DNA from 4 places in the Streptomyces sp. NPDC029151 genome. Region 4 is predicted to be linked to each of the others. Evidence: riboswitches for the same ligand, from Rfam matches in the RefSeq annotation. Region 4 holds a riboswitch; each other region holds the start of a gene.

Region 1 (7,405 bases), on a different contig from region 4:
ACCAGCTCGGCGTAGTACTCGGTCATCTCGGCGGCCGTGCGCTCCTTGCCCTCGAAGAGGTAGGAGCCGTCCTTGTAGAACTCGGACGCGGCGACGTCGAGGGCGAGCGCGATCTGCTCGCCGGGGGCGTAGCCGGCCTCCTTGATCGCCTCCAGGATGAGGTCGAGCGCCTCGCGGTTGGAGCCGAGGTTCGGGGCGAAGCCGCCCTCGTCGCCGAGGCCGGTGGACAGGCCCTTGTTCTTCAGGACCTTCTTCAGCGTGTGGTAGACCTCGGTGCCCCAGCGCAGGGCCTCGGAGAAGGACTCCGCGCCGATCGGGGCGATCATGAACTCCTGGATGTCCACGTTGGAGTCGGCGTGCGAGCCGCCGTTCAGGATGTTCATCATCGGCACCGGCAGCAGGTGCGCGTTCGGGCCGCCCAGGTAGCGGAAGAGGGGCAGGTCGCTGGCCTCGGAGGCGGCGTGGGCGACGGCGAGCGAGACGCCGAGGATGGCGTTGGCGCCGAGGGAGCCCTTGTTGTCGGTGGCGTCCAGGTCGAACATGGCCTGGTCGATCAGGCGCTGCTCGGTGGCGTCGTAGCCGACCAGCTCCGGGCCGATCTGCTCGATCACGGCGAGGACGGCCTTCTCGACGCCCTTGCCCTGGTAGCGGTTGGGGTCACCGTCGCGCAGCTCGATGGCCTCGAAGGCGCCGGTCGAGGCGCCGGACGGGACGGCGGCACGACCCGTGCTGCCGTCGTCGAGGCCGACCTCGACCTCGACCGTGGGGTTGCCTCGGGAGTCCAGGATTTCCCGGGCTACGACGACGTCGATGGACGGCACGAGCATCTCCTTCTTGGATGTGACGCTGGAAGTGCGGGCTGGGTGCCTTACGGCTGTGCCTTGCGACTAGAGCCTAACCGTCCCGGGGGCGTCGGCCACCGACCGACCGTCCCGTGGACATGCCGACCGTACCTTTTGTTTCTGCGCCAAACAAAGGGCTTCGGGGAGCTCGGTGCTCCCGGGCAGAAAAAAACCCGCCCCGGTGCGTACGGGGGAACACGCACCGGGGCGGGGGGCCCGTGGGGACGGGGGGTGGCCCGCACGGGGTCTCAGGGGGCCGGGCGGGCCCGGGGGACCCGCCCGGGGAGGGCCGCGGGGGTCCGCCGGCCGCTCCTCTTACTTCAGGTGCAGCTGCTGGCCCGGGTAGATGAGGTTGGCGTCCTGGACGATGTCCTTGTTCAGCTCGAACAGCTTCTGCCAGCCGCCCTTGACGCCGTTCTTCGCGGCGATGGCACCGAGGGTGTCACCCGTGACGACCTTGTACTCGCCGTCGCCCTTCTTGACCTTCTTGCCGGTCGGGGTGGTGACGGTCTTCTCCGTCGACGGGGCGGTCCGGGTGGTGGAGCGGGTGGTGGACTGCTGGTCGGTGGAGCGGGTGGCGGCGGAGCCGGTGCCGCTGCCCGAGCCGCCGGTGCCGCCCGAGGTCGAGGGGGCGCTCGGGGCGGAGCCGTTGTACGGGGTACCGGACAGGCCCGTGCCGCATACCGGCCAGGCGCCCTTGCCCTGCGCGGCCAGCACCTTCTCGGCGACCGAGATCTGCTGCGACTTGGAGGCCTGGTCGGCGGTGGCGGCGTACTGCGTGCCGCCGTACGCGGACCAGGTGGAGGCGGAGAACTGCAGACCGCCGTAGTACCCGTTGCCGGTGTTGATGGACCAGTTGCCGCCGGACTCGCACTGGGCGACCTTGTCCCACTCGGCGGTGGTGGCGGCGGAGGCGTTGCCGGCCGCCATCAGCGGGGCGGCGACGGCCGCGCCGGTGACACCGGCGAGCGCGATGGCCCGGGTGGCCTTGGACGGACGACGGTGCTTGCCCTTGCCGGTAAACAGCATGGATCGATCCCCTCACCGACGCCTGCGAGGTGAGCTGTCGGGTTCGGGCCGGTTGAGTTGCCCGGCCGCGCTCCCGCTTGCGCGGAAGTCGCGGCTTCACCCCCAGCCGGTCCCAGCCTCAACTGCTGGTCCCGGCGCCTACCTTGGGTCCCCCGCTCCTGCCTACGGCGCTTGACGCGACGACTGTTCCCGGGTGGGCCGCTGGCAGGATTCGGCGTTGCGACCGCCGGGGCTCGTGGTGACGAGCGGCCTCGACCGTAGACACGCGCCGCGCGGAATTTCAAAGACGATCAGGGCTTCTGAGACTCATCCCACACTTTCGCCAAACCGGACATTACGGCGTCAAATGGGGCGTCAACTCCGCCTAGTTCGCGTCCGTTTCACCCGCGACGTCCAGCGTCTGACCGGCGGCGATGTGATCCGGGTCGGACCCGATGGCCTTCTTGTTGTCCGCGTAGAGCGCGCGCCACCCGCCGTCGACGTCGAGGGAGTCGGCGATGGAGACGAGGGAGTCGCCCTGGCGGACGGTGTACGTGTCCGTCCCGCGGGACGCGTGCCGGCCCGACACGGTGTCGTCCTGACCGTTTGTCACGCTTTCGTCCGCACTCGCCCCGCGGTGACGTCCGCCGCCGAGCGCCCCGGTGTCGACCAGGCTCCAGGAACCGGCGGCCCGCTGCGGGTCGTTCTCGACGCCCGCCTCCGGGGTGGCGGGGGCGGAGCCGTCACCGGGCGCGCTGGAGCCACCGGCGCCCGGCGAGGCGGACTTGTCGGACTTGGGGGTGTTGGTCCCCGCGGAGTCGGCGTCCGCACCGGCGTGCTTGCCCGGCTTGCCGGTCGGCGTGGTCGCCGGATCCGTGGACGATCCGGCGCCGGAGCCGGAGTTGGCGTCGGGGCCGGCACCGGTGGAGGACGGCGAATCCGGCGAACCGGACGCACCGGAGCCGTCGGAGGACCCCGAAGTGCCGGAAGTTCCGGAGGTGTCGGACTTCTCGGTCGATCCGGACGTCCCGCCCGAACCGCTCTTGTCGCCGGAGCCGCCGACACCCGTGTCGACGTCCACGGAACCCGAGTCGGTCGTCAGGCCGGACAGCAGGGCGCAGGTGGCCCACGGGGCGGTGCCCTTGTCGGCGAGGATCTTCTCGGCGACGGCGATCTGCTGGTTGCGGCTGGCCTGGTCGGGGCTGGCCGCGTACTGGCCGCCGCCGTACGCGTTCCAGTCCTCCTGGGAGATCTGGAGGCCGCCGTAGTAGCCGTTGCCGGGGTCGGCGCTCCAGGAGCCGCCGCTCTCGCACTCGGCCACCTTGTCCCACGTGCCGCCGTCGGCCGCGCTGGCGCTCGCCGCGCCGAGGAGCGGGATGGCGATGGCGGAGCCGGTCACTCCGGCCGCGACGAGGAGGGCAGGGGCCTGGCGGGGGCGACGGTGTCGACCGTTCCCGGAGAGCATGCAGAAGCCTTTCGAGCGACAGCAGGGCCGACGCGGCGGACGGAGCGGGTCGCCGCGCTGATGGGTGAACGTATAGGCAGACGATCACTTGTCACAAGTTCATGCCGCGCAGATCACGTGAAGATCACAGAGTTGAACGTCGTTCTTTTCCTCTGGAGGGCCTGTGGTCAGGCCGTGGGCGTGAACTCGACGGGCAGGGTGCGCAGGCCGCGCATGATGAGTCCGCCGCGCCAGCGCAGCTCGGCCGGATCGGCGGCGAGGCGCAGGTCCGGCAGGCGGGTGAGCAGGGTGGCGAGCGCGGTCTGGCCCTCCAGGCGGGCGAGCGGCGCGCCCAGGCAGTAGTGGATGCCGTGGCCGTAACCGAGGTGCTGGTTGTCACGGCGGCCGAGGTCCAGCACGTCCGGCTCGGCGAACCGCTCCGGGTCCCGGTCGGCGGCGGCGAGGACGACGAGCACCGGGTCGCCCGGCGCGATGTCCTGCCCGCCGATGGTGAGCGGCTCGGTGGCGAACCGCCAGGTGGCCAGCTCCACCGGGCCGTCGAAGCGCAGGAGTTCCTCGACTCCCGTCTCCAGCAGGTCCCGTTCGCCGCGGGCCAGGGAGGTCTGGAGCCGCGCGCGCTGGTCGGGGTGGGTGAGCAGGGCGTAGGTTCCGTTGCCGATGAGGTTGACGGTCGTCTCGAAGCCGGCGAACAGCAGGATGAAGGCCATGGCGGCGGCCTCGTTCTCGGTGAGGTGCTCGCCGTGGTCGGAGGCGCGGATGAGGCCGGAGATCAGGTCCTCGCCGGGCGTGGGCGCGGCGGGCAGCGCCTCCCGCTTCCGGTGGATCAGCTCGGCGAGGTAGCCGCGCATCTTCTTCACCGACCGGGCGACCCCGCCCCGGGGGCCTCCGCCGTGCCGGATCATCATGCCCGCCCAGTCCCGGAAGTCGTCCTGGTCCTCGCGCGGGACGCCGAGCAGGTCGCAGATGGCGTAGATGGGCAGCGGGAAGGCGAAGTCGTGGATGAGGTCGGCGGACCCCGTCTTGGCGAACCGGTCGATGAGGTGGTCGGTCAGTTCCTGCACCCGGGGGGCGAACTCGGCGACCCGGCGCGGGGTGAACGCCTTGCTGACGAGCTTCCTGAGCCGGGTGTGGTCCGGCGGGTCGATGTTCAGCAGGTGTGTCATCAGCTCGGCCTTGCGCTCGCCCGGGATGCCCGTCTTGCCCTTGGCGTGCGCGGGCTCGTCGTGATGCGCCGGGTTCTTGCTCAGCCGCTGGTCGGCCAGGGCCTGCCGGGCATCGGCGTACCGGGTGACCAGCCAGGCCTCGACCCCGCTCGGCAACCGCGTCCGGTGCACGGGGGCGTGCTCGCGCAGCCAGGCGTACGCCGGGTAGGGGTCGGCCGCGAACTCCCAGGTGAAGAGGGCGGGCGCGGACTGGTCGGGGCTGTGCTGCTCGGTCACTCCTCGACGGTATCCGGCCGGGCGGCCCCACCGCGTCCAGGCCTCCGCGCACGGGCCACGGCCGCCCGCTCCAGCATCTCCCCGACCCGCTGCGCCGCGGCCGGTGAGCGGCGGACCGCGGCCGGCAGCGCACGTCTCGGCTCCCGCGACTCGGCTGTCGCGCCGGCTCCCACGCCTCGCACCCGCCCGCCGGAGCAGCGGTACTAACCTGACAGCCCCTCAGCGGCCCGTATCGCGTCCCGGTACGCCCGCGCCGCCGCCCGCAGGGCCGCCTCCGGGTCGACGCCGGCCGCCTCGGCGCGGACCGCCAGCGCCAGCAGTTCGTACCCGATGCCCTCGCCCTCGGGCAGGGGGACCGCCAGGCCCGCCGTGCGGGTGCGGGAGGCGAGCTTGGCGGCGAGGGCCAGGCCGGGCTGGCCGAGCGGGACGCCCTCCGTGACCGAGGCGCGCCGCTTCTCCTCGGCCTTGGTGCGCAGCCAGTGCTCCTTGACGTCCTCCGGGGTCTCGGCCTCCTCGTCACCGAAGACGTGCGGGTGCCGGTGGACGAGCTTGGCGACGATGCCGCCGGCGACGTCGTCGATGGAGAACGGCGCCTCCGGGTCCTCCTCGGCGATCCGGGAGTGGAAGACGACCTGGAGGAGGACGTCGCCCAGCTCCTCGCGCAGCTCCGCGCGGTCGCCGGCCTCGATCGCCTCGACCAGTTCGTACGCCTCCTCGATGCCGTACTTCGCCAGGCCCTGGTGGGTCTGCCGGGAGGACCAGGGGCACTCGGCGCGGATGCGGTCCATGACCTGCACCAGGTCCAGCAGGCGGGCGCCGGGCAGGTCGTAGGAGGCGGGGAGCAGCTCCAGCTCCGGCATGGCGATCCGGCCGGAGCCGGCGAGCCGGGCGAGGCCGTCGGTGAGCGCCGGCTCGCCCTCGCCCGTCGCCACGACCACCACCGTGCGCCCGCCGGCGCAGGCCTCGACCAGCTCCTGCGCGGTGGGGGACGCCTCCGTCACCGCTGTCCCGGCCTCGCGCAGATACGGCAGCTGCGGGTGGGCGCCGTCCGCGCACAGCACGGCGTCGGCGGTGCGCAGGGCCTGCCAGGCGGGCCAGGACAGCAGGCCGGGGGCGACGCGGTGGCTGGTGGTGAGCAGGACGATGCGGCCGGGGGCTTCCTCGCGGGCGTCGGCGCGGAGCTCCGGGCCGCCTGCGGCGCGGGGTTCGGGGCTGGTTTCGTTCACGATTCGAACGTAACCCACGGCGCGAGGAAGCGGATCTCGTTGTCCACAGGGCCGAGAGATCCTGTGATCACGTGATCGTACGACCGGTCTAGGCCGTCACCGGCTGTCCGCCCGCCGTCGTGACCTCCCGCACCCACGGCGTCTCGGCGTCCACCCGGCTGCTCTTCTGCACGTCCCAGGTGCCGTAGCGCGGGTTGAGGTCGACGCGGAGCTCCTCGGACGCCTTGGACAGGGCCTTCCAGAAGGCGGGCCGGCTGGTGTCGGTGCCGAGCTTCTCGGCGAGCTTCTGCGCCTCCAGCTGCAGCCGCAGGTTGTCGTCGAGGCGGGCGGGGGCGATGCCGTACTTCTGGAGCCAGGCCGCCTCCAGGCCCTTGCTGCCGCCGGCCTGCCGCTCCAGGTCCGCGCGCATCTGCTGGATCTCCTTGCGGGTGACCGTGACGGCCTGGTCCTGCGCGGCGCGGTGCAGCACCCGGTCGAGCACCATGTTGTGCAGGGTGTCGCGGGTGAGGCCGCTGGTGGAGGAGACGACCTGCTGGTACTGCGTCTCGTCCGGCACCGTGGCCCGCTGGGCCCGGCGGACCTCCTCGACCCGGTTCTCCAGCTGGGCGACGGTGATCCGCTGCCCGCCGACGACGGCCGCGGCGCCCGGGTGCGCGTCGTCTCCGCAGGCGGTCAGCAGGGGTGCCGCGGCGGCGATCGCGGCGGTGAGGACGAGCGCGGTGCGACGGCGGCGGTGCAAGGAGACCTCCAGAGGGGAGATTGTGCGGCGGTGCACAAGGTCTTGCGGTGATCGATGGTAGGCAGTGGGCAGGCCGCGGCCAACCCATTCGACCAACGATTCGCGCGCCCTTCGGGCACCGCCGGCCGCCGCGCCGGCCTTATCCGCGCACCTGCCCCAGCCACTGCAGCGTCCGCCGGACCTCGACGGCCAGCGGGTGGCCGGGGCCGTGCAGCCGCTCGACGTCCATGACCAGCCGGGCGAGTGTGTCGTGGGCGGCCGACCGGTCGCCGAGGGCCAGCAGCAGGTGGCCGATGCGCCGGCGGACCTCATGGGCGAGCTGCGGGTCCCCGGAGACGTACTGGTTCTCGTAGTACGGCAGCAGCGCGCGGTACTCGGCGAGCGCCGCCGCCGGTTCGCCCAGCTGCTCCAGGCACTGCGCGGCCTCGTAGCGGTAGCGCAGCGACTGCGGGTCGGCCTGGCCGGCCTCGGCGGCGCGTTCGTCGGCGAGCCGGCGCAGTTCCGGAAGCGCGCGCCGGTACTGGCCGTCGTCCATGAGGGTGGCCGCGTACTGCTTGCGTAGCGTGCGCACCACCGGGGAGTGCTCGCCGTGCTGCTCCGCGGCGGCCGGCAGGATCGCGCCCAGGATGTCGACGGCCTGCGTGATGCGGCCCTCCCCCAGCAGGCGCTTGACCTCGTCCACGGCG
Region 2 (7,405 bases), 170 kb from region 4:
TCCAGGAAGTCGGCGAGCGTGCTCTGCTCGTCCTCACCGCGCTCCTGCTCGAACTCCAGGGCCACGGCGGCGAGTTCCTGGAGGTTCTCGATGCGGGTCTCGTCCTGCGGGTCGGTGGAGGCCTGCAGCTCGGCCAGGTAGCCGGTGCGTTCGAGGACCGCCTCCAGGACGGTCGCCGGACCCGCGCCGGACTCCACGATGGTGCGCAGGTCCTCCATCAGGGTGTTGAACCGCTTCACCGCGTTGGTGGAGCGCGCGGCCATGCCGTACGCCTCGTCCACCCGCTTCAGGGCCTGCGGGAAGCTGATCTTCTCGCGCTGGGAGAGGGCGTCGATCATCGCCTCCGCGCGCTCGCCGATGCCCCGCTTGGGCACGTTGAGGATGCGGCGCAGCGGCACCGAGTCCTCCGGGTTGGCGAGGACGCGCAGGTAGGCCAGGACGTCCCGGACCTCCTTGCGCTCGTAGAAGCGGACCCCGCCGACGACCTTGTAGGGCAGGCCGACGCGGATGAAGACCTCTTCGAAGACACGGGACTGGGCGTTGGTGCGGTAGAAGACGGCGACGTCTCCCGCGCGCGCGTCGCCCGCGTCGACCAGCCGGTCTATCTCCTCGGCGACGAACTGGGCCTCGTCGTGCTCGGTGTCGGCGACGTACCCGGTGATCCGGGCGCCCTGGCCGGCGTTGGTCCACAGGTTCTTCGGGCGGCGGGACTCGTTGCGCTCGATGACCGCGTTGGCGGCGGACAGGATGGTCTGCGTGGAGCGGTAGTTCTGCTCCAGCAGGATCGTCGTCGCGTCCGGGTAGTCCTCCTCGAACTGGAGGATGTTGCGGATCGTCGCGCCCCGGAAGGCGTAGATCGACTGGTCCGCGTCACCCACGACGCAGAGTTCGGCGGGCAGAACGTCGTACTCGCCGGGCGGGGTGTCGGCGTCCTCCGCGGCGCGCTCGCCGGTGCCGACGAGCTCACGCACGAGCGCGTACTGGGCGTGGTTGGTGTCCTGGTACTCGTCCACCAGGACGTGCCGGAAGCGGCGGCGGTAGTGCTCGGCGACGTCCGGGAAGGCGCGCAGCAGGTTGACCGTCGTCATGATCAGGTCGTCGAAGTCCAGCGCGTTCGCCTCGCGCAGCCGCGACTGGTACATGGCGTAGGCCTGGGCGAGGGTCTTCTCGAAGCCGTCCGTGGCCTGGGCGGCGAAGTCCTCCTCGTCGATCAGCTCGTTCTTCAGGTTGCTGATCTTGGCGCTGAACGACTTGGGCGGGAAGCGCTTGGGGTCGAGGTCCAGGTCGCGGCAGACCAGGGCCATCAGGCGCTTGCTGTCGGCGGCGTCGTAGATCGAGAAGGACGAGGTGAAGCCGAGCTTCTTGCTCTCCCGGCGCAGGATGCGCACGCACGCGCTGTGGAAGGTCATCACCCACATCGCGTTCGCGCGCGGGCCGACGAGCTGCTCGACACGCTCCTTCATCTCGCCCGCGGCCTTGTTGGTGAAGGTGATCGCGAGGATCTGGCCCGGATGGGCGTTCCGCTCCGCGAGCAGGTACGCGATGCGGTGGGTCAGCACCCGGGTCTTGCCGGAGCCGGCGCCGGCGACGATGAGCAGCGGGGAGCCGGCGTGCACGACCGCGGCGCGCTGGTTCTCGTTGAGCCCCTCCAGGAGTGCCGCCGGGTCGAGCACGGGGCGGGGGGCTCCGTCGCGGTAGTACGCGTCCCGGTCCGGTGGCACGTCGAACTTCCCACCGAACAGATCGTCCGGAACCTGCTCCGGAGTGTGATCGTCCTCGGGCGGCGGCGGGGGCTCCTCCTCGCGCCCGCGAGGGGCCTGGAGGTCCGCCAGGAAGCTGTCGTCAAAGAGGCTGCTCATCGCTCTCCGAGTCTAGGGCGCCCCACCGACAACCGGTCGCCGTCCCCGGAACCCGCCGCCTTCGCCGAAGCGTCCGTCTTCGCCCCTGCGACGCCTTTCCCCTGCTCACGCACGGGAAGCGCCCGGTCACGGACACATGAAACCGCCCCAAGGTCACGGAAATGTATCGGACATACCTCGCACCAACCTTCACAGAAGACACACGAGTTGGCTAGGTTGCCGTCAGGCCGCACGACCCCTCTCCGGCGAACCTCGCCGGGCCGCGCGGCCTCCGCCGAGTCCGGCGCGCCCCGCACGGTGCCCGGAGCCGGGGACCCACCGATCCTGGGGTGAATCGGCCGACTCCCACCGGGACGACGCCGTAGGGCAACCCTTCCGAGCATCCCGCCCGAACCCGACAGCTAACCCGGTAGGCGGCAGCACGGGAAGGAGTCGCCTCCCTTGGCGTCGCACCGCAAGCCGCGCCCCGGCGGAACCCCGGGAGCGGGCATCCGCACCCCCGCCCTCGCGGGCCCCGCCCTCGCCACCGCCGCCCTCGCCTCCGTGGCCGTCCTGCCCCAGACCGCCGAAGCCGCGCCGGCGGCCGGTGACGGCAGGCCGAGCCCGGAGGAGGTCGAGCGCAAGATCGAGGACCTCTACCGCAGAGCGGAGTCGGCGGCCGAGGCGTCCGCCGCGGGCCGGGAGTGGGGCGGACGGTCGGACCGGGGGGCCGCACGCGCGGAGCGCGGGACCGGACCGGGTGAGCGGGGGAAGGGACGTGCCGAACGGACCGAGCGCGGGACCGGGTGGACCGAGCAGGCCGAGTCGGCAGGGCGCGGGACCGAGCGGGCCGAGCGCCGGGCCGGGCGGGGTGCGCGGGGCGACCGGACCGCGGAGGGCGTCGGGGCGGCCGGGGCCGATGTTCCCCGCCCTGGGGGCGCTGACAGTCTTCAGCGGCTCCGGGACGAGGTAGCCCGGCGCGCCCAGCACCGCGCCATTCCCAGCCTGCGCGGCATGATCCCGGCCCAGCGGGGCACGGGCCGGGACGAGGACGGCCGCGCCACGGCGGGAGGGGCCACGCCCGCGGGGACCGCGCTCGCCGGCGGAACCACGCGCACCGGGGGTACGGCTCTCACGCCGCCCGTCCGCGCCACGCCCGCCGCCCCGCCCGTGCCGGACACGGCCCCCCTCGCGCCCGTGGGAGCCGGCGCCCTCACCGCCTCCCCCGACGCCGTACCGGCCGCCCCGCCCACTCGGCCCGCCCGGACCGTCGCCCGGGCCGCCGAAGCCGCTCACGTCCCCCACACCGCGACGGCGGCCTCCGCTCCCGCCACCGCGCAGGACACCGACTCCGGCCCCAAGGCGGCCAAGGCCGCCGTGCAGAGGAAACTCGCTCACGCGCGCGTGCTGCTGTCCGAGCGCATCGTCCAGGCCACCGCCGCGCCCTCGGGGACGTACGCGACCAAGGCCAGGAAGGCCATCGCGTTCGCCCGCGCCCAGCTCGGCAAGCCGTGCGTGTGGGGTGCGGCGGGTCCGGACTCCTACGACTGCTCGGGCCTCACCCAGGCCGCCTGGAAGTCGGCCGGCGTCACGCTGCCGCGCACCGTCCGCGAGCAGGCCGGCGCCGGGACACCGGTCGCGCCGGCCGACGCCCGCCCCGGTGACCTCGTCTTCTTCCACGACGACGCCCGCCATGTCGGGCTCTGCACGGGCGACGGCATGATGATCCACGCACCCAGGCCGGGCGCGTACGTCCGCGAGGAGCCGGTGTCGGGCACCGGCGAGCCGGCCGTCCACAGCGTGGTGCGGCCGGGCTGAGACGGGGGCGCGCCGGGGATCAGGCCCAGAGGACGGCGATGAAGACGTTGGCCGTGGTGAGCAGGCCGACCAGCCCGAAGAGGCCCTTGTCGATCCGTTCCTCGTCGCGCTTCACGTAGACCAGGCCGAGGATCACGATCAGCAGCGCCAGCTTCACGCCGATCTTGATGTTGTTGACGTGGTGGTCGTCGGCCTGGTCGAGTCCGACGAGGGCCACGCCGGTGACCAGCATGGTCAGTGCGCCGTGCAGCATCCCGGGCACGAACCGGGCCGCGCCCTGGCCCATCGCCTTCACCTGGGTGAGGAAACCGCCGAGCAGCGCGGCGATACCGATGATGTGCAGGCCGACGAAGAGATGGATGAGTGCGTCCATGGGGCCGGAGCCTAACCGTGAGCCACCGGCCCTCCTCCATCGGGCCGGAATATTGCATATATCCGCCCCATAGCACCCCACGACCCACGGCAGTCCCACTTTCCGCCCTTCGGTCACCACGCTCTGTAAAGGCGACGACTGCCGCCCGCGGACGCGGACACATCCGGTCACTTCACGGTCCGTCCGCACCAGTTCCGTACAGTCCGTTACCAAGCCGTCACTCTCCGGCCTACCGTCCTCCCCCAGGTGACCGGCTCTCCCCACCGCCGCCGGACCGGCGGCGGCAGTCGGCCACCACCGCCGAGAAAGGCCCCGCGGCGGCCCGCTCCCCCTGTGCGGGCCGCCGCGGAGCGTACCGACCGCTCGGTCGCAGGAGACGTACGGAAGGACGTGACGGTCCAGGTGGCATCCCACCGCAAGCCCCCGCAGCGCCCGCTCAGCGGTCATACGGCCCGGACGGCCGCCACGCTCGCCCTGGCGGGCGCGGCCGCCGCGACGGCCTTCGACGGGACGGGGCACGCCGAGCCGCAGCCGACGCCGGCGCAGGTGAAGGCCAAGGTGGACACGCTGTACCGGGAGGCCGAGGCCGCCACGGAGAAGTACAACGGGACGAAGGAGAAGGCGGACGCGGCCCAGCGGCGGCTGACCACGCTCCAGGACGAGACGGCCCGCGAGCGGACGAAGCTCGACTCGGCCAGGGAGGTGCTGGGTTCGTTCGCGGCGGCGCAGTACCGGGACGGCGGCATCGACCCGGCCTGGCAACTCGCCCTCTCCAGTGACCCGGACCGGTACCTGGACGGCGCCGCGTTCGCCGAGCGGGCCGGTGACCGGCAGGCCGCCGCGGTCTCACGGGTGCGCCGGCAGCTGCGGGAGATCGAGCGGTTGCGCGGTGCCGCGCGCATCGAACTGAGGTCGCTGCGGTCCCGGCAGGCGGAGCTGAACCGGCAGAAGAAGACCGTCACCGGCAAACTGGACGAGGCCCGGCGGCTGCTGGCGCGGCTGACTCCGCGGCAGCGGACGGAGGTCACCGGTGCCGGCGGCACGGGCGGGGCGCACGCCTCCCGGTCGGCCACGGACCCCAGGGAGCCGCTGGAGCGGGCCGGGTCCGCACCGGCCCCCACGGCACGCGCTGCGGCGGCCGTCGCCTACGCCTACGGCAAGCTCGGCAGCCCCTACGTATGGGGCGCGACCGGCCCGAACGCCTTCGACTGCTCCGGCCTGGTCCAGGCCGCCTACCGCTCCGCCGGCATCTCCCTGCCCCGCACCAGCTACGCCCAGATCAACGCCGGCCGGCGGGTCTCCCGCTCGGAACTCCAGCCCGGGGACCTGGTGTTCTTCTACTCCGGGATCAGCCACGTCGGCATCTACGTGGGCAACGGGCAGATGATCCACGCCCCGAATCCCTCGGCACCGGTGCGCCTGGCCCCGATCGACCAGATGCCGTTCGCGGGGGCGACCAGGGTGGCGTGAGGGTCCGGTGAGGGCGGGGCGGTGGCGGGGCCGTAGGGGTCAGACCAGCCGGCGCGCGGTCGCCCAGCGGGTCAGCTCGTGCCGGTTGGACAGCTGGAGTTTGCGCAGGACCGCCGAGACATGGGACTCGACCGTCTTCACCGAGATGTACAGCTGCTTGGCGATCTCCTTGTAGGCGTAGCCACGGGCGATCAGCCGCAGCACCTCGCGTTCCCGCTGGGTGAGGCGGTCCAGGTCCTCGTCCACCGGCGGGGCGTCGGTGGAGGCGAAGGCGTCCAGGACGAACCCGGCCAGCCGCGGCGAGAAGACGGCGTCGCCTTCCTGGACGCGGAAGATGGAGTCGATCAGGTCGGTGCCGGTGATGGTCTTGGTGACGTAGCCCCGTGCGCCGCCGCGGATCACCCCGATCACGTCCTCCGCCGCGTCCGACACGGACAGCGCGAGGAAACGGACCGGCTGCTCGGCGTCCGTCATCAACGCGGCGCACCGGCGCAGCACTTCGACTCCGCCACCGCCCGGCAGGTGGACGTCGAGCAGGACCACCTCGGGCCGGGTGGCGGTGATGACGGTGACCGCCTGGTCGACGTCCGCGGCCTCGCCGACCACCTCGACCCCGGTCTCGGCGGTCTGGCCGATCTCGGCCTGCACGCCGGTGCGGAACATCCGGTGGTCGTCCACGAGGACCACGCGTACGTGCCGCCCGCCCGCGCCGGCGTCACGCCGGCCGGACCCGGCCGCCTCCGCCGCTCCCCCCGCTGCCGTCGTGCCGTTCGCCTCGGTCGCGTCACTCATGACGTCTTCTCCGCCCTCTCCGTCTCCAGCTCGACCTCGGTGCCGCCGCCCGGCACCGCCCGCAGCCGGGCCGTACCGCCGTTGCGCTCCATGCGGCCGATGATCGATTCTCTGACACCCATGCGGTCGGCGGGTATCGCGTCGAGGTCGAAGCCGGGACCGCGGTCCCGCACGGACACGAAGACCGTCCTCCCCTCGACCTCGGCGTAGACCTGTACGGCACCGCCCTCGCCACCGTACTTGGCGGCGTTCACCATCGCCTCGCGCGCGGCCTGCATCTGCGCGGTGGTCTTCTCGTCGAGCGGGCAATCACCGACGATCACGACCTCGATGGGGACGCCGTGCTTGTCCTCCACCTCGGCGGCGTTGCGCCGGACCGCCTCGGCGACCGTGTCCGGCTCGTCGGCCTCGTCCTTGCCGGTGCCCTCCGGCTTGTAGAGCCAGGTGCGCAGGTCGCGTTCCTGGGCGCGGGCGAGGCGGCGCACCTCTCCTGCGTTGTCGGCGTTGCGCTGGATCAGGGTGAGGGTGTGCAGCACGGAGTCGTGGACATGGGCGGCGACCTCGGCGCGTTCCTGGGCGCGGATGCGCATCAGCCGCTCCTCGGACAGGTCCTGGGTCATGCGGACCAGGTAGGGGCCGGCGAGCAGGGTGATGCCGACGAGGACGGCGAGCGCGGCCTGCAGGACCGCGCCCAGGTGGGCGGCCGAGCCCTGCAGGACGAAGATGGCGGTGACGCCGGCCGTGACGAGCAGGACGCCGCCGGCCGCCCGGAGCAGGGTGAGCGTGCGGCGCCGCCGGCCGGCCTCGACCCAGCGGGCCCGGCGGGCGTTGTCCGCCTGCCGCCAGACGAGGGCGACGCCGGCCGCGACGAGCACGGCGGGCACGAGATACGCCTTGGCGGCGCTGCCCAGGTTGACACTGCCCACGAAGACCATGGACACGATGACCATGAGGACCAGGGCGACGATCTGGCCGAGGTCCGGCTTGCGGGCCACCAGTCTGCGGCGGCCGTCCGGCGAGGTCTCCGTGCCCACCAGCGAGGGTTTCTGGTCGCCGACGCCGCCGACGCCGAGCGGGACGAAGAACCAGAACGCGGCGTACAGCAGCGCTCCGA
Region 3 (7,405 bases), on a different contig from region 4:
TTGTCGGGGTTGTTGGACAGCAGGTCCAGCTCGGTGACGCCGAGGGCGGTGAGCATCTGCGCGGCGGCGGTGTAGTCGCGGGCGTCCTCCGGGAGGCCGAGGGCGGCGTTCGCCTCGTACGTGTCGAGCCCCTGGTCCTGCAGGGCGTAGGCGTCGAGCTTGTTGTAGAGGCCGATGCCCCGGCCCTCCTGGCGGAGGTAGAGCAGGACGCCGCCGCGGCCGGCGATGCGCTCGACCGCCTCGCGCAGCTGGGGGCCGCAGTCGCAGCGGGCCGAGCCGAAGACGTCACCGGTGAGGCACTCGGAGTGCAGCCGGACCAGCGGGACGGGGCCGGGGTCGCCGAGGACGAGGGCGAGGTGCTCCCGGCCGTCGGTGAGGCCGTGGAAGGTGACGAGTTCGGCGTCGGCGCCGTAGCCGTCGGCGAAGCGCAGCGGTACCCGGACGCGGGCGCGCGGGGTGGCGGCGGGGAAGTCGGGCATGCGGGTCCCTCCGAGGCGGTGCTTCAGATTTGAAGCAGCGGTTCGTGGGACCCTACCCCTGCTTAAAAGTTAAAGCAATCACTGGCCGGGTGGGCACTCGGGGGCGCCGCGCCGGAGCGGTCGCGGGGCCGGGGCCCGCGAGTGAGCCGGGCGGGTGCGCGGTGCCTCAGGGGGCCGTGGGCGGTGAGGACGGGCAGGACGAGCGGCGTCGCCAGGGCACGTCGTCGGTGCCGGACTCGGGGTTCTGGCCCTGCAGCCCCCGCGCGATACCCGTGCAGATCTCCTCCAGCTGCCCCACCTGTTCCTCGGTCAGCCGGTCGAACAGCAGCGAGCGGACCGTCTCTACGTGCCCGGGTGCCGTACGCTCCAGTACGGCCGCCCCCTCGTCCGTCAGCACCGCGAGCGAGCTGCGCTTGTCCCGGTGGCAGTCCTCCCGGCGCACCAGGCCGTCCCGCTCCAGCCGGGTCACCGCGTACGTCAGCCGGCTACGCGTGATCTTCAGCGTCTCGGCGAGATCGGTCATGCGCAGCCGGTGCCCGGGCGCGTCGGAGAGGTTGGCCAGCACCGAGTAGAACAGGTGCGGCATGCCGCCCTCCTGCTGGAGCTGCCGGTCGATCGCGTCCTCCAGGAGGCGGGAGGCGGCGATGTAGGCGCGCCAGGCGCGCTGCTCCTCGGGGGTGAGCCAGCGGGTCGTCATGCCGCCAGTGTAGGTTTGTTTAAAAATTGAACCAAGCTGACCAAGCTGAACCAAGCTGAATCAAGCCGTCCGCCTCCGGAAGAGAGGGCGCCGATGCCCCTGCCCTACGTGCTGCTGTCCGCCGCCGTCTCCCTCGACGGTTACCTGGACGACACCGGCCCCGAGCGGCTCCTGCTGTCCAGCCCGGCCGACTTCGACCGGGTCGACGCGGTACGGGCCGGCGCCGACGCCATCCTCGTCGGCGCCGGCACGATCCGCGCCGACAACCCCCGCCTGCTGGTCAACTCCGCCGAGCGGCGCGCGGCCCGGGTGGCCGAGGGCAGGGCGGAGTACCCGCTGAAGGTCACCGTCACCGCCACCGGCGACCTCGACCCGGAGGCCAACTTCTGGCACACCGGCGGCGAGAAGCTCGTCTACAGCACCGACCGGGGCGCCGAGCGGGCCGCCCGCCTCCTGGGGCGCACCGCGGACGTCGTCCCGCTCGGCCCCGCCCTCGACTGGCGGGCCCTGCTGGAACATCTGCACGACGAGCGCGGCGTCGGGCGCCTGATGGTCGAGGGCGGCGGAACGGTCCACACCCAGCTCCTGCACCAGGGCCTCGCCGACGAGCTGCAGCTGGTGCTCGCCCCGCTGTTCGTCGGGGACCCGGCGGCCCCGCGCCTGTTCGGACCCGGCGGCTACCAGGCCGGACGCCTGCGCCTGCTCGACACCCGCCGGATCGAGGACGTCGTCCTCATGCGGTACGTGCCCACCGCCCCCGGCGCCGGCCCGCTGTCCACCGCCGCCGACCGCCACTGGCTGCGCACCGCCTGCGAGCTCGCCGCGCTGTGCCCGCCCTCGGAGACGGCGTTCAGCGTCGGCGCGGTCGTGGTCGCCGCCGACGGTACGGAGCTGGCCCGCGGGCACTCGCGCGAGGGCGCCGATCCCGCGGTCCACGCGGAGGAGGCGGCCCTCGCCAAGATCGGTCCGGGCGAGCCCCGGCTGGCCGGCGCCACCGTGTACAGCAGCCTGGAGCCGTGCGCCCGCCGTGCGTCGCGTCCGGCGCCGTGTGCCGAGCTGATCCTGCGGGCGGGGGTGCGCCGGGTGGTCACCGCCTGGCGCGAACCCGACACGTTCGTCGCCTCGGCCGACGGCACGGGCGTGCTCACCGCCGCGGGCGCGCAGGTGGTCGTGCTCGCCGAGCTGGAGGATCTCGCCAAGGCGCCGAACGCCCACCTGCTGTGAGCGCCTGGGCGCCCGCGACCGGCCGCGTTGTGGGCGCCGGGGGCCAGGAACGACTCAGGGCCCGGAATCCTGGGGATTCCGGGCCCTGAGCCTTCAGTAGCGGGGACAGGATTTGAACCTGCGACCTCTGGGTTATGAGCCCAGCGAGCTACCGAGCTGCTCCACCCCGCGTCGTTGTGACTCCAGTGTACGTCATCCGCGGGGCCGCTCGCACACCCCTTTCGGTCCACAGCGGTAGCCGCCCGCTCCGGGGCCCGGAAACCTGGAGGCACGTCGGACATGTGGGAGACACGCGGTGCGCCCTGGAAAGGTGGAGGAGAGCCCGTACGCCAGGGCGGGAGGCCGGTTCCCCGGTGACCCCGTGCCCGCCCCGGGCCTCGGCGGCGGGCCGGTGCCGGTGCGGGCCCGCCGCCGGCCGAGCCCGCGTGCGCAGGCCCGCGCCCTGCCCGCCCTCCTGATCGCCTGCGGGATCGGGTACGGCCTGCTCACCCCGCAGCAGTTCACCCCCGTCCCGTTCTTCACCGCGGCCCCGCTGATCGCCGCGCCCCTCTCCTCACTGCGCACCACCGTGCTCACCGGTCTCGCCACCCTCGCCGCCGCCTACGCCGTGCACGCCGACGCGGGGGCCCATCCGGCCGTGGGCACCCTCACCGACGTGGTGACCGTGGCCACCGTCGCCCTGCTGGCCGTGGCCATCAACCGGGTCGTCCGCCGCGGCGACCGGAGGCTCGCCTCGGCCCGGGAGATCGCCGAGGCCGCCCAGCGGGCCGTCCTGCCGGACCCCGACGCCCGGATCGGCGGCTTCGAGATCGCCGCCCGGTACGAGGCGGCACGGCAGGACGCGTTCATCGGCGGCGACCTGTACGCGGTGCAGGACACCCCGCACGGCGTCCGCCTGGTCGTCGGGGACGTGCGCGGCAAGGGCATGGGCGCGGTCGCCGCCGTCGCCGTGGTGATCGGCGCGTTCCGGGAGGCGGCCGAGCAGGAGGCGACGCTGGAGGAGGTGGCCGGGCGGCTGGAGCGGGCGCTGGCCCGCGAGGGCACCCGGCGCGACGGGATCGACGCCTTCGAGGGGTTCACCACGGCGGTCCTCGCCGAACTCCCGCACGGCGACGGTGTCGTACGGATCGTCAACCGCGGCCACCCGCCGCCGCTGCTGCTGCACGCCGACGGCACCCTGCACGTCCTGGTCCCGGGCGAGCCCGCGCTGCCGCTCGGCATGGCGGGGCTGGGCCGGTGGCCGGACCGGGCCGCCGAGGCCGGCTTCCCCGGCGGTGCCACCCTGCTCCTGTACACCGACGGCCTGTCCGAGGCCCGGGACGCCCACGGCCGCTTCTACGACCCCGAACGGCGGCTCGCCGGGCGCACCTTCCCCGGCCCGGCCGCGCTGCTCGAACGGCTCGCGGCGGAGGTGCGACGGCACTCCGGCGGCGGCATGACCGACGACATGGCACTGCTCGCCGTACGGCGTCCCCTGCGGGACGTCACCGACGGTGAGTGGGTGAGCGCCGTGCGCATAACATCTGAGTCACCATCAAAACCCGAAGTGACTCCTGAATGCTGCCGAAACCGGGTCAACTCGCCCGGTTTGACGGGGTAATGGGTGATAGATCCGCCGTTGCAGACCTTAATGATCAAGTCGAACGGCTTGGAAAGTGACTGTCGGGTCTATTAACGTTCGATAACGCAGCGCGGTCGTCCCAGCCGTCACAAGAGGCGGCTCCGTGCGCACGCGCCGAATCCCGCAAGGGAGCCGGGGAACCACCATTCTGGGGTGAATCACGCGGATGCCACCGTGAACTCACGGAGTTCACGACCGGTATACGCGCGTAGGAGACCTTCCTGCTCCGAACCCGTCAGCTAACCCGGTAGGCGGAGGAAGGAAAGGAGCACGCCCGCGTGGCGTCCAACCGGCCTGTCCCCGAAGCCCCGTTCATACCGGCGCAGCGCGACGATGAGACGTTCGCCTACGTCGCCCACCGCGCCGAAGAGGGCCCGTGGGAGGAGTGGAACCCCACCGCGGAATCCGTCGCCCCGGTCCGCGGCCGGCACCGTGTCGCCAAGCAGCGCGGCGGCTTCGCGCGCAGCTCCACCGTCCTCGGCGTCGGCGTCATCGCCGCGGTCGGCGCGGGCGGCATGGCCAGCGCCAACACCGGCAAGCCGCCGGTCTCCATCTCCCTGCCCGACCTGCCCTCCGTCGGCTCCCTCTTCGACGACGGCTCCGCCGGCACCCAGGCCACCGAAGCCGGCACCACCGCGCTGAGCAGCGTCGGCGTGACCACCGCCGACGGCGAGGACAGCACCGACGCGGGCGAGGCCCTGCGCAACCGGATCATGGCCCAGGCCGAGCAGCAGCAGGGCCAGGCCGAGAGCAAGGCCACCGCCCTCGCCCTCGCCACCGCCGAGAAGCAGGCCGCCGACGCCGCCGCCAAGGCCGAGAAGCAGGCCGCCGCCAAGGCCGCCGCGGCCAAGGAGAAGGCGGAGGCCGCCGCCGCGAAGAAGGCCGAGCAGGAGCGGCTGGCCAAGCTGGCCGAGCAGTACACGCTGCCGACCTCCTCGTACACGATCACCTCGACCTTCGGCCAGGCCGGTTCGATGTGGTCCTCAGGCCACCACACCGGCCTGGACTTCGCCGCCCCCACCGGCACCCTGATCAAGGCGGTCCACAGCGGCACGATCACGGAGGCGGGCTGGGCCGGCGCCTACGGCTACCGCACGATCCTCACCCTGGACGACGGCACCGAGCTGTGGTTCTGCCACCAGTCCTCGATCAGCGTCAAGGCCGGCCAGAAGGTCTCCACCGGCGAGGTCATCGGCCGGGTCGGCGCCACCGGCAACGTCACCGGCCCGCACCTGCACCTGGAGGTCCACCCCGGCGGCCAGCCCACCGGCATCGACCCGATGGCGTGGCTGCGCGGCAAGGGCCTCACCCCCTGAGCGACCTCTCCGCCGAAATCCGGCGCCGGTGGCGGAATGCGATCATCCGCCGCCGGCGTTGACATGACGTATGACGTCACTACGCACACTCGGCCGTTCCGACCTCGAGGTCTTCCCGCTCTCCCTGGGCGGCAACGTCTTCGGCTGGACCGCCGACGAGGAGACCTCCTTCGCCGTCCTGGACGCCTACCGGGCGGCCGGCGGCAACTTCATCGACACCGCCGACGCCTACTCCGCCTGGATCGAGGGCAACCAGGGCGGCGAGTCCGAGACGATCATCGGCAAGTGGGTCAAGGCCCGCGGCAACCGCTCCGACGTCGTGATCGCCACCAAGGTCAGCCAGCACCCCGAGTACCAGGGGCTGTCCGCCGCCAACATCAAGGCCGCCGCCGACGCCTCCCTGCGCCGCCTGGGCACCGACCACATCGACCTCTACTACACCCACTTCGACCAGCCGGAGGTGCCGGTCGAGGAGATCATCGGCGCGCTGGACGAGCTGGTGAAGGCCGGGAAGGTCCGGCACATCGCCGCCTCCAACATCGGCGCCGAGCGCCTGAAGGCCTCCCTCGACTTCTCCGACCGCGAGGGCCTCGCCCGCTACGTCGCCCTCCAGCCCCACTACAACCTGGTCTCCCGCGACACCTACGAGGGACCGCTGCAGGACCTCGCGGCCCAGGAGGGCCTCGCCGCGGTCCCGTACTTCGCCCTCGCCGCGGGCTTCCTCACCGGCAAGTACCGGCCCGGCACGACCGTGGACAGCGCCCGCGCCGGCCGGGCCCAGGAGTACGCCGACTCCGAGCGCGGCCAGAAGGTCCTGACGGCCCTGGACGAGGTCGCCGCGGCCCACGAGGCCCCGGTCGCCACGGTCGCCCTGGCCTGGCTCGCCGCCCAGCCGACGGTCACCGCCCCCATCGCCTCGGCGCGCACGGTGGAACAGCTTCCGGCACTGCTCGGCGTGGCCGAGCTGGAGCTGACGGAGGCCGAGGTGGCCAAGCTGACGGAGGCGTCGGCGTAAGTCCGGGGGCTACGACCGGTAGGGGTTGTACGCGGGGTACGGAGCCGCCGGACGGCCGTACCCGTACCCGTACCCGTATCCGTAGGGCACCGGCCCCGCGTACACCGGCCGCACCGGCACCGCCGCGCGCGCCGCGTACTCCAGAGCCGGCCCGGCCAGGTGCCGGCGCTTCCACAGCTCGTCCAGCAGCTCCCGCTCCCGGACGACGAAGTCGGCGCCGGACCTGCCCTTGCGCCCCCGGTGCCGGAGGAACGCGAGCGAGGTGGCGTAGCCCTCGTACCGCGCGACCTCCCGCGCCGCCGGGCGCCCGTGGTGGTGCCGGGCGTAGTCGCGGGCCATGCGCCGCGCCCGCATCGACCCGAGCGCGAACGGCTCGGCCGGCCCCAGCCAGCCGGCCGGCACATAGGCCGACAGCTCCGCCCGCACGGTCCGCAGCTCCCGCTGCCGGGTCCGGATCGCGAGCCAGGTGAGCAGCCCGAACGCGGGCACCATGAAGGCGCCGTAGACGGCGAGGAAGCCGTACTCGCCGAAGGTGGAGGAGCTGTTCCACAAGGCGTGCATGCCCATCGCGAGCAGCAGCCCGCAGACCGGCAGCAGGCCCCGCCGCACGTGCTGCCGCTCGGCGGACAGCGCGGCGAAGCCGAAGCCGATGCCGGTGAGGACGGTGAAGAGGGGGTGCGCGAACGGGGACATCACGATGCGCACGAAGAAGGTGGCGGCGGTGACGGAGGCGATGCCGCGGTCGCCGGTGAGCTGGTCGGTCCCGAAGGCCGTACCGAGGTAGAGGATGTTCTCGGTGAACGCGAACCCGGTGGCGGTGACGCCCGCTATCACCACGCCGTCCACGATCCCGGTGAAGTCGCGCCGGCGGAAGAGGAAGACCAGCAGCACGGCGGCGGCCTTCGCGGACTCCTCCACGATCGGGGCTATCACGGTGGCGCCCAGCGTGTCGGCGCTCGCCGGGTCCGCGGTGGAGGTGGCTATCCACTTGGTCGCGAAGCTGTTGGCCACGATGGCTATGAGAGCCGCCGCACAGGCACCCCAGGCGAAGGA
Region 4 (7,405 bases):
GTGCGTGTCCCCGTCAGTATGACGAAGACGGGCGCTGCGAGTCAGGTGTCGGCGGCGATACGGCCGGACCGTGGCACACGCGCGTGGACGGTTGTCGTACCGCCACGCGCGCGTGCCCGTGCCGGGCCGGCGCCGGCCCGGCACCACCGGCCGCGGGTCAGCCCGTCACGACCCGCCCGCTGACCTCGCCCAGTCCGACCCGGCGCCCGTCCGCGCCGGGAGCCCAGGCCGACAGGGTCACCACGTCCCCGTCCTCCAGGAACGTCCGCTTGCCGTCGGGGAGGTCGAGGGGATCGCGGCCGTTCCAGGTCAGCTCCAGCAGGGAGCCGCGCTGGTTCTCGTCCGGGCCGCTCACCGTGCCCGAGCCGTACAGGTCGCCGGTGCGCAGCGAGGCACCGTTGACCGTCATGTGGGCGAGTTGCTGCGCGGCGGTCCAGTACATCGTGGAGAACGGGGGCTCGGAGACCACATGGCCGTTGATCGCGACGGAGATGCGGAGGTCGTAGCCGCCGGGCTCGGTGCCGGGCGCCGAGTCGTCCAGGTAGGGCAGCAGCGGGTGCGTGCGCTCCGGGGGTGCCACGCGCGCGTGCTCCAGCGCTTCGAGCGGGGTGATCCACGCCGACACGGAGGTGGCGAAGGACTTGCCGAGGAACGGGCCGAGGGGGACGTACTCCCAGGCCTGGACGTCCCGCGCGGACCAGTCGTTCAGCAGGCACAGCCCGAACACGTGCTCCCGGAAGTCGCCGAGCGCGACCGGGTTGCCCAGTCGGGAGGGCACGCCCACGACGAAGCCGACCTCGGCCTCGATGTCCAGCCGGATCGACGGGCCGAAGACGGGCGAGGGGTCGCCGGGGCCCTTGCGCTGCCCGGACGGCCGTACGACGTCGGTGCCCGAGACGACGACCGTGCCGGAGCGGCCGTGGTAGCCGATCGGCAGGTGCTTCCAGTTGGGGGTGAGGGAGTCCTCGGCGTCCGGGCGGAAGATCTGGCCGACGTTGCGGGCGTGGTTCTCCGAGGCGTAGAAGTCGACGTAGTCCGCGACCTCGAACGGCAGGTGCAGGGTCACCTCGGACAGGGGGTGGAACAGCGGCTCGACGGTCTCGCGGTGTGCCGGGTCCGTGATCCAGGAGGTGACGGCGCGCCGTACGTCCGACCAGGTGGAGCGGCCGGCGGCGAGCAGCGGGTTGAGGGTGGGCCGGGCGAGCAGCGCCTGGTGGGGCGAGCCGAGCGCCGCGGCCGTGGCGCCCGCGTCGAGGACGTGGTTCCCGAGCCGGACGCCGATCCTCCGCTCCGTGCTGCCGGAGGGCGAGAACACGCCATAGGGAAGGTTGTGCGGACCGAAGGGGTCGCCCTCGGGGACGTCGAAGGGGGGCATGGGGTGCTGCCTCACTCTCATCCGGGCCATGCACGGCGTGGCGTTCCATGTGATCGGGCCACACGTTACGGCCGACTCGCATGTCTTGGGCAGTGACGCACTCCGGAGAGGTGTTCACCGCGCGCGGCCGTCGCGGTGCACCGGCCTGTCCCGGCCGGCGCATGTGCCGGAGGCACGTGCTCATCCCGGCGTCCGCGAACGCCCTTTGGGGCCGTACGGCGGGTAAGTGCGGGGAAAGACAGGTGAGTCGGCGGGGAACCGTGTCCGTATTCTCTGATCATGGCACCCTCCCCGGCATATGCGCTGATCGCCACTGACCTGGACGGAACGTTGCTGCGTGGCGACGACACCGTCTCCGACCGGTCGCTCGCCGCGCTCGCGCGGGTCGTGCGGGCCGGCGCCCGGCACCTGGTGGTGACGGGCCGCCCGGCGCCGCGGGTGCGGCCGTTACTGGCGGACCTCGGCTGCACGGGGCTCGCGGTGTGCGGACAGGGGGCGCAGGTCTACGACGCCGGGTCACACCGTCTGCTGTGGTCGGTCCGGCTGGACCGGGAGCTGGCCGAGACCGCGCTCGGCAAGATCGAGGCGGAGGTGGGGCAGGTCTACGCGGCGGTCGACCAGGACGGCGTGGACGGGCTCACGCTCATCGAGCCCGGCTACCGGATGCCCCATCCGACGCTGCCCGCGGTAGCCGTCGGCCGGCGGGACGATCTGTGGCGTGAGCCCATCAGCAAGGTGCTGCTGCGGCACGCCTCCCTGTCCGACGACGAGCTGGCGGCGGTGGCCCGCTCGGCGGTGGGTTCGCTGGCGACGGTCACCATGTCGGGTCCGGGGACCGTGGAGCTGCAGCCGAGGGGGGTGACGAAGGCGACCGGGCTGGCACTGGCCGCCGAGCGGCTCGGGGTGGCTGCCGACCGGGCCCTCGCCTTCGGCGACATGCCCAACGACATCCCGATGTTCGACTGGGCCGGGCGCGGTGTCGCGATGGCCAACGCCCACCCCGAACTGAAGGCGGTGGCAGACGAGGTCACCTTGTCGAACGAGGACGACGGGATCGCCGTCGTCCTCGAAGGACTCTTCCCGGCCGACCGGCCGTGACGACCGGCCGTGACGACCGGCCGTGACGACCGGCCGACGGTGACGACGGGCCGGCCGTGACGACCGGCTGTGACGACGGGCCGGCCGTAACGATCGGCCGACGGTGACGACGGGCCGGCGGCGACGGCCGGTCGACCGCGATGACCGACCGCGATGCCCGACCGTGACGCCGACCGACCGGCATATCGGCAGAGAAGGATGCGGCGGCCGGCCGGAGCCGGTCAGTACGCGCCGAAGACGTTGTCGATCGACCCGTACCGCGCGGCCGCGTAGTTGCAGGCGGCGGTGATGTTCGCGACCGGGTCGTAGATGTTGAACGAGGTTCCGGCGACGTGGTACGCGTTGAAGGTGGGGTCGATGACCTGGAGCAGGCCCTTGGACGGGATGCCCTTGGCGGCGTTGGAGTCCCAGAGGTTGATGGCCGCCGGGTTGCCCGAGGACTCGCGGATGATGTTGCGGTAGATGCCGTTGTAGGTGCCCGGGATGTGCTTCTCGGCCATGATCGCGAGCGACTCGCGGATCCAGCCGTCCAGGTTGTCGGGGTATCCGGCGGGGGTGGTGGCCGTCGTGGAGGTGCTGGGAGCCGCGGAGGCGCTGGTCGCGCCGATGAGCGGCAGGGCGAGGACGGCGACGCCGGTGCCGGCGGCGGCGAGGGCGCGGACGAGGCGGCTGTTCCGGGTGCGGCGGTGCTGAACGGCAGCGGGCATGGGGGTGTTCCTCTCCGGCGCCTGCGAGGTGAGCTGTCGGGTTCGGGCGAGGAGGTGCCCGGCCGCGCCCTGGAGAGGCACGGCTTCACCCCGAGCCGTACCGGTACGGCGTGTGCCGACCGGCCCGGCGAGTTACCTGGGGTCCCCCGCTCCTGCCGTACGAATGAGTTCGTCGATGGGTTATGCGGGCGGCGGCAGGATTCGGCGTCCGCCCGACGGCCCGGAACGTATGCGAGAGCACATGTCGGGAACAAGTACCGGATTCATACAACGTGCGATTTGACCTTGATCGACGCCGTATGGGGTGCTTGATCCTTTGCGATTGCCAAGCCTCAACTCGCTTGTGCGGCAAGGGGTCGCGGGGGCTGTGGGGTGCGGCTCGGGCATGCGGGGCGCGTGACCCAATTCACGAAATGGCAAATCGCTTCAAATCGGGCATGGGGGAATAGGGGGATTCGCCCCTAAGGTGGCGGAGAGGGCGGTGTGGAGAGGTTGCGAAACAGTGCCCGTATTGCTGTTAAGTCAATAAATGTCCGTTCTTACTATGTGATCAAGGCCATGCCGGTCGTGGTCCGATGCCGCCCGGGGTGGACCGGTGGGCGCTATCGGTGATCGAAACAGGACCGGATACGCTGACTTGAGTGAGGGCAGCGACCTATCGACAAACCGTGTAATCGCCAGCAGACACCAGCAGACAGGAGACCCCTCGTGACCGTCGTCGGGCCGTTCGGGCTGAGCGTGCGGGACCAGGCTCTGGAAGCCGATGTCCAGGCCGGATTGACGGCTGTCGAGGAAGGCTTGCTCGAAGCCACCAAGAGCGAGGTCCCGTTCATCACGGAGGCCGCGCAGCACCTCGTGCGTGCCGGGGGGAAGCGTTTCCGGCCACTCCTCGTGATGCTCGCCGCCCAGTTCGGCGACCCCTACGCGCCGGGCGTCGTACCGTCGGCCGTGGTCGTGGAACTGACCCACCTGGCCACGCTGTACCACGACGACGTCATGGACGAGGCGGCCGTACGGCGCGGCGTGGACAGCGCCAACACCCGCTGGGGCAACTCCGTCGCCGTCCTCACCGGTGACTTCCTCTTCGCCCGTGCCTCCCAGATCCTCGCCGACCTCGGCCCCGAGGCGGTCCGGGTGCAGGCGCTGGCGTTCGAACGGCTGGTCACCGGTCAGATCCTGGAGACCGCGGGCCCCTCCGACGGCCGTGACCCGGTCGAGCACTACCTGGACGTGCTCGGCGGCAAGACGGGCTCCCTGGTGGCGGTCTCGTGCCGGTTCGGCGCGATGATGTCCGGCGCCGGCGAGCGGGTCGTCGACGTGCTCACCCAGTACGGGGAACGGCTCGGGGTGGCCTTCCAGCTCGCCGACGACGTCCTGGACATCGCCTCCGACTCCCACGAGTCCGGCAAGACCCCGGGCACCGACCTGCGCGAGGGCATCGCGACCCTGCCGGTGCTCCGACTGCGCGAGCGGGCCGCCCGGCTGGGCCTGCCCGAGGACATCGCGCTGTGCGAGCTGCTCGACTCCGACCTCAGCGACGACGCCCGGCACGCGGAGGCGCTGGTCGCGCTGCGCGCGCACCCCGCGCTGGAGCAGGCACGCCGGGACACCGTCCGGTACGCGGAGGAGGCGCGGGCCGCGCTCGCCCCGCTGCCCGAGTGCGACGCCAAGGCGGCCCTGACGGAGCTGTGCGACGCGGTCGTGCACCGCGCCGGCTGACCCGAGTCGGCCAGCCAACGCCGGCGATCACGCCGGCTGATCGAGTCGGCCGAACGAGTCGGCTGGCCATGCCGGCCGACCGTGCCGGCCCACCGGCCCGACCACGCCGCCCCACCGGCCCGACCGTGCCGCCTCACCGGCCCGACCGTGCCGCCTCACCGGCCCGGCCACGCCTACGGGCGCCGGTGTCCCGCGCGACCCCTACGGGTCGGGTGGAGAGTTCGGCGCCGTGTGTCATACCGCAGGTGGACCCGGAGTTGCCTCCGTGGGCTGACGCCTCCTCACGGCCGATTTGGTCAGATGGACACCACGGAAATCACCACTCCTCACCGATTCGGGTGAGAATGGCGGCTCAGGGTGGACCAGTGAACCAGCGGACCAGCGTGAGGGCAGCCGCCGCCGACGACGGAGGTAAGGCACACATGGCACCGTACGAATCCGACGACGCAGTGGGCGCCGCGCAGGACGAGGCGTCGCGCTCCGGCCGGCGCAAGGCCGCCCGGTACGCCGTTCCGGTGGCCGTGGTGGGGGTGGCGGCGGTCACGATCGGGCTGGTCCCGGCGCTCGCCGACTCCGGTGACCCCGACCTGCCGAAGATCAGCGCACAGCAGCTCATCGAGAAGATCGCCAAGTCGGACGTGCAGCAGCTGTCCGGCACCGTGAAGGTCAGCACCGACCTTGGCCTGCCCGACCTCGGCGGCCTGGAGGACGGCCTGCTCTCCGGCGGGGGCCGGGGCGGCTCCGGTGACGGTTCCTCGGCCGACCCGCAGGCCAAGCTCACCGAGCTGGTCTCCGGCACGCACACCCTGCGCGTCGCCGCCGACGGGCCGGACCGGCAGAAGCTCTCCCTGCTGGAGCGCGGCGCCGAGTACAGCCTGATCCACGACGGCAAGGACGTCTGGGGCTACGACAGCAAGAGCAACGAGGTCTACCACTCCACCGCGGCCGGCTCGGGCAAGGACCACCGGGCCGAGCCGCCGGCCACGCCCAAGGACTTCGCCGACGAGGCCCTGAAGGCGGTGGACGACACCACGTCCGTCACCGTCGACGGCACCGCGCAGGTCGCCGGGCGCGACGCCTACAAGCTGCTGATCCAGCCCAAGCAGTCCGGCACCACCGTCGGCGCGATCAGCATCGCCGTGGACGCGAAGACGGGCATGCCGCTGAAGTTCACCCTGACCCCGAGGAGCGGCGGCGCCGCGGTGCTCGACGCGGGCTTCACCCAGGTCTCCTTCGCCAGGCCGGCCGCCTCCGCCTTCGACTTCACCCCGCCCAAGGGCGCGAAGGTCACCGAGAAGAAGGACGAGACCGAGGCGCGCGAGCACGCCCCCGGGCACGGCCGGGGCCCGCAGCACGGCGAGGACTTCGCCGGGGGCCTGAAGGGCGCGGGCGGCCCGACGGTCCTCGGCAAGGGCTGGACGTCGGTGGTGACCGTCGACACCGGCGCCAAGGGCGGCCTGCCCACCGGCTCCCAGGGCGGCGACCTCGGCGGCTTCCTCGGTTCGCTCGGCGAGCGGGTCGACGGGAAGTTCGGCAAGGGCACGGTGTTCTCCACGCGCCTGGTCAACGCCCTGATCACCGAGGACGGCAAGGTCTACGCCGGCGCGGTGACCAAGGACGCCCTGGTGAAGGCGGCCGACGCGGCGAAGTGACCCGTCGGGCACGACGCGTCGGATGATTCGAGGGGAGCCGATGGACGCACCGTCCGCCACGCAGCCGGACCCGGGGGACGCGCCGGCGAGCGTGATCGCCACGCGCGGTCTCACCAAGCGCTACCGCGGCGGACAGCTCGCCGTGGACGGTCTCGACCTGACCGTCCCGGCGGGCAGCGTCTTCGGCTTCCTCGGCCCCAACGGCTCGGGCAAGACCACCACCATCCGCATGCTGATGGGCCTGATCGAGCCGACCGCCGGCACCGCCCGCGTGCTGGGCCTGCCCATGCCCCGCTCGGCGCGCACGGTCCTCCCGCAGGTCGGCGCCCTCATCGAGGGCCCCGCCCTGTACGGCTTCCTGTCCGGCCGGGACAACCTGCTGCGCTACGACGCCGCCGACCCGACCGCCGACCCGCGCACCCGGCGCGCCCGCGTCGCCGCGGCACTGGACCGGGTCGGCCTCGCGGCCGCCGCGGGCAAGAAGGCGAGGGCGTACTCGCTCGGCATGAAGCAGCGCCTGGGGCTGGCCGCCGCGCTGCTCCAGCCGCGCAGACTGCTCGTCCTGGACGAACCCACCAACGGTCTCGACCCGCAGGGCATGCGCGAGATCCGCACGCTGATCAGGGAACTGGCCGCCGACGGCACGACCGTCTTCCTCTCCTCCCACCTCCTGGACGAGATCGAGCAGGTCTGCACCCACGCGGCGGTCATGGCTCAGGGGCGGCTCATCACCCAGGGCGCGGTGGCGGACCTCGCGGCCGGGGCGCGCGGCCGGCTGGTGGTGACCACCCCGGACGGCGCGGAGGCGACCCGCCTGCTGAAGGAACTGGGCGTCGGGGACGTGACCGCCGACG

The links. A riboswitch is a leader RNA that binds a small molecule or an ion and turns the genes downstream of it on or off. The one in region 4 is predicted to bind cyclic di-AMP.
Region 1: it holds a riboswitch for cyclic di-AMP, as region 4 does, so the genes downstream of both, ACZ4VF_RS22755 (transglycosylase family protein) here and ACZ4VF_RS19170 (transglycosylase SLT domain-containing protein) in region 4, are expected to answer to the same signal.
Region 2: it holds a riboswitch for cyclic di-AMP, as region 4 does, so the genes downstream of both, ACZ4VF_RS18330 (C40 family peptidase) here and ACZ4VF_RS19170 (transglycosylase SLT domain-containing protein) in region 4, are expected to answer to the same signal.
Region 3: it holds a riboswitch for cyclic di-AMP, as region 4 does, so the genes downstream of both, ACZ4VF_RS27195 (M23 family metallopeptidase) here and ACZ4VF_RS19170 (transglycosylase SLT domain-containing protein) in region 4, are expected to answer to the same signal.

What each region holds. Positions count from the first base shown of each region.
Region 1 covers NZ_JBVHWQ010000006.1:96,648-104,052, forward strand. The annotation lists gene eno (phosphopyruvate hydratase) at 1-821, opposite strand, end outside; gene ACZ4VF_RS22755 (transglycosylase family protein) at 1,158-1,871, opposite strand; cyclic di-AMP (ydaO/yuaA leader) riboswitch at 1,876-2,051, opposite strand; gene ACZ4VF_RS22760 (transglycosylase family protein) at 2,236-3,315, opposite strand; gene ACZ4VF_RS22765 (cytochrome P450 family protein) at 3,483-4,754, opposite strand; gene ACZ4VF_RS22770 (nucleoside triphosphate pyrophosphohydrolase) at 4,958-5,980, opposite strand; gene ACZ4VF_RS22775 (SurA N-terminal domain-containing protein) at 6,069-6,719, opposite strand; gene ACZ4VF_RS22780 (protein kinase domain-containing protein) at 6,859-7,405, opposite strand, start outside.
Region 2 covers NZ_JBVHWQ010000004.1:404,357-411,761, forward strand. The annotation lists gene pcrA (DNA helicase PcrA) at 1-1,859, opposite strand, end outside; cyclic di-AMP (ydaO/yuaA leader) riboswitch at 2,122-2,290, shown strand; gene ACZ4VF_RS18330 (C40 family peptidase) at 2,301-3,656, shown strand; gene ACZ4VF_RS18335 (hypothetical protein) at 3,676-4,029, opposite strand; gene ACZ4VF_RS18340 (C40 family peptidase) at 4,432-5,499, shown strand; gene ACZ4VF_RS18345 (LuxR C-terminal-related transcriptional regulator) at 5,539-6,291, opposite strand; gene ACZ4VF_RS18350 (ATP-binding protein) at 6,288-7,405, opposite strand, start outside.
Region 3 covers NZ_JBVHWQ010000008.1:20,689-28,093, reverse strand. The annotation lists gene ACZ4VF_RS27220 (GTP cyclohydrolase II) at 1-479, opposite strand, end outside; gene ACZ4VF_RS27215 (MarR family winged helix-turn-helix transcriptional regulator) at 646-1,176, opposite strand; gene ACZ4VF_RS27210 (dihydrofolate reductase family protein) at 1,270-2,400, shown strand; tRNA gene ACZ4VF_RS27205 (tRNA-Met) at 2,498-2,571, opposite strand; gene ACZ4VF_RS27200 (PP2C family protein-serine/threonine phosphatase) at 2,696-4,000, shown strand; cyclic di-AMP (ydaO/yuaA leader) riboswitch at 4,124-4,290, shown strand; gene ACZ4VF_RS27195 (M23 family metallopeptidase) at 4,300-5,337, shown strand; gene ACZ4VF_RS27190 (aldo/keto reductase) at 5,408-6,352, shown strand; gene ACZ4VF_RS27185 (PrsW family intramembrane metalloprotease) at 6,362-7,405, opposite strand, start outside.
Region 4 covers NZ_JBVHWQ010000004.1:569,786-577,190, reverse strand. The annotation lists gene fahA (fumarylacetoacetase) at 158-1,375, opposite strand; gene ACZ4VF_RS19175 (HAD family hydrolase) at 1,655-2,473, shown strand; gene ACZ4VF_RS19170 (transglycosylase SLT domain-containing protein) at 2,695-3,180, opposite strand; cyclic di-AMP (ydaO/yuaA leader) riboswitch at 3,186-3,365, opposite strand; gene ACZ4VF_RS19165 (polyprenyl synthetase family protein) at 3,889-4,899, shown strand; gene ACZ4VF_RS19160 (LolA family protein) at 5,322-6,551, shown strand; gene ACZ4VF_RS19155 (ABC transporter ATP-binding protein) at 6,592-7,405, shown strand, end outside.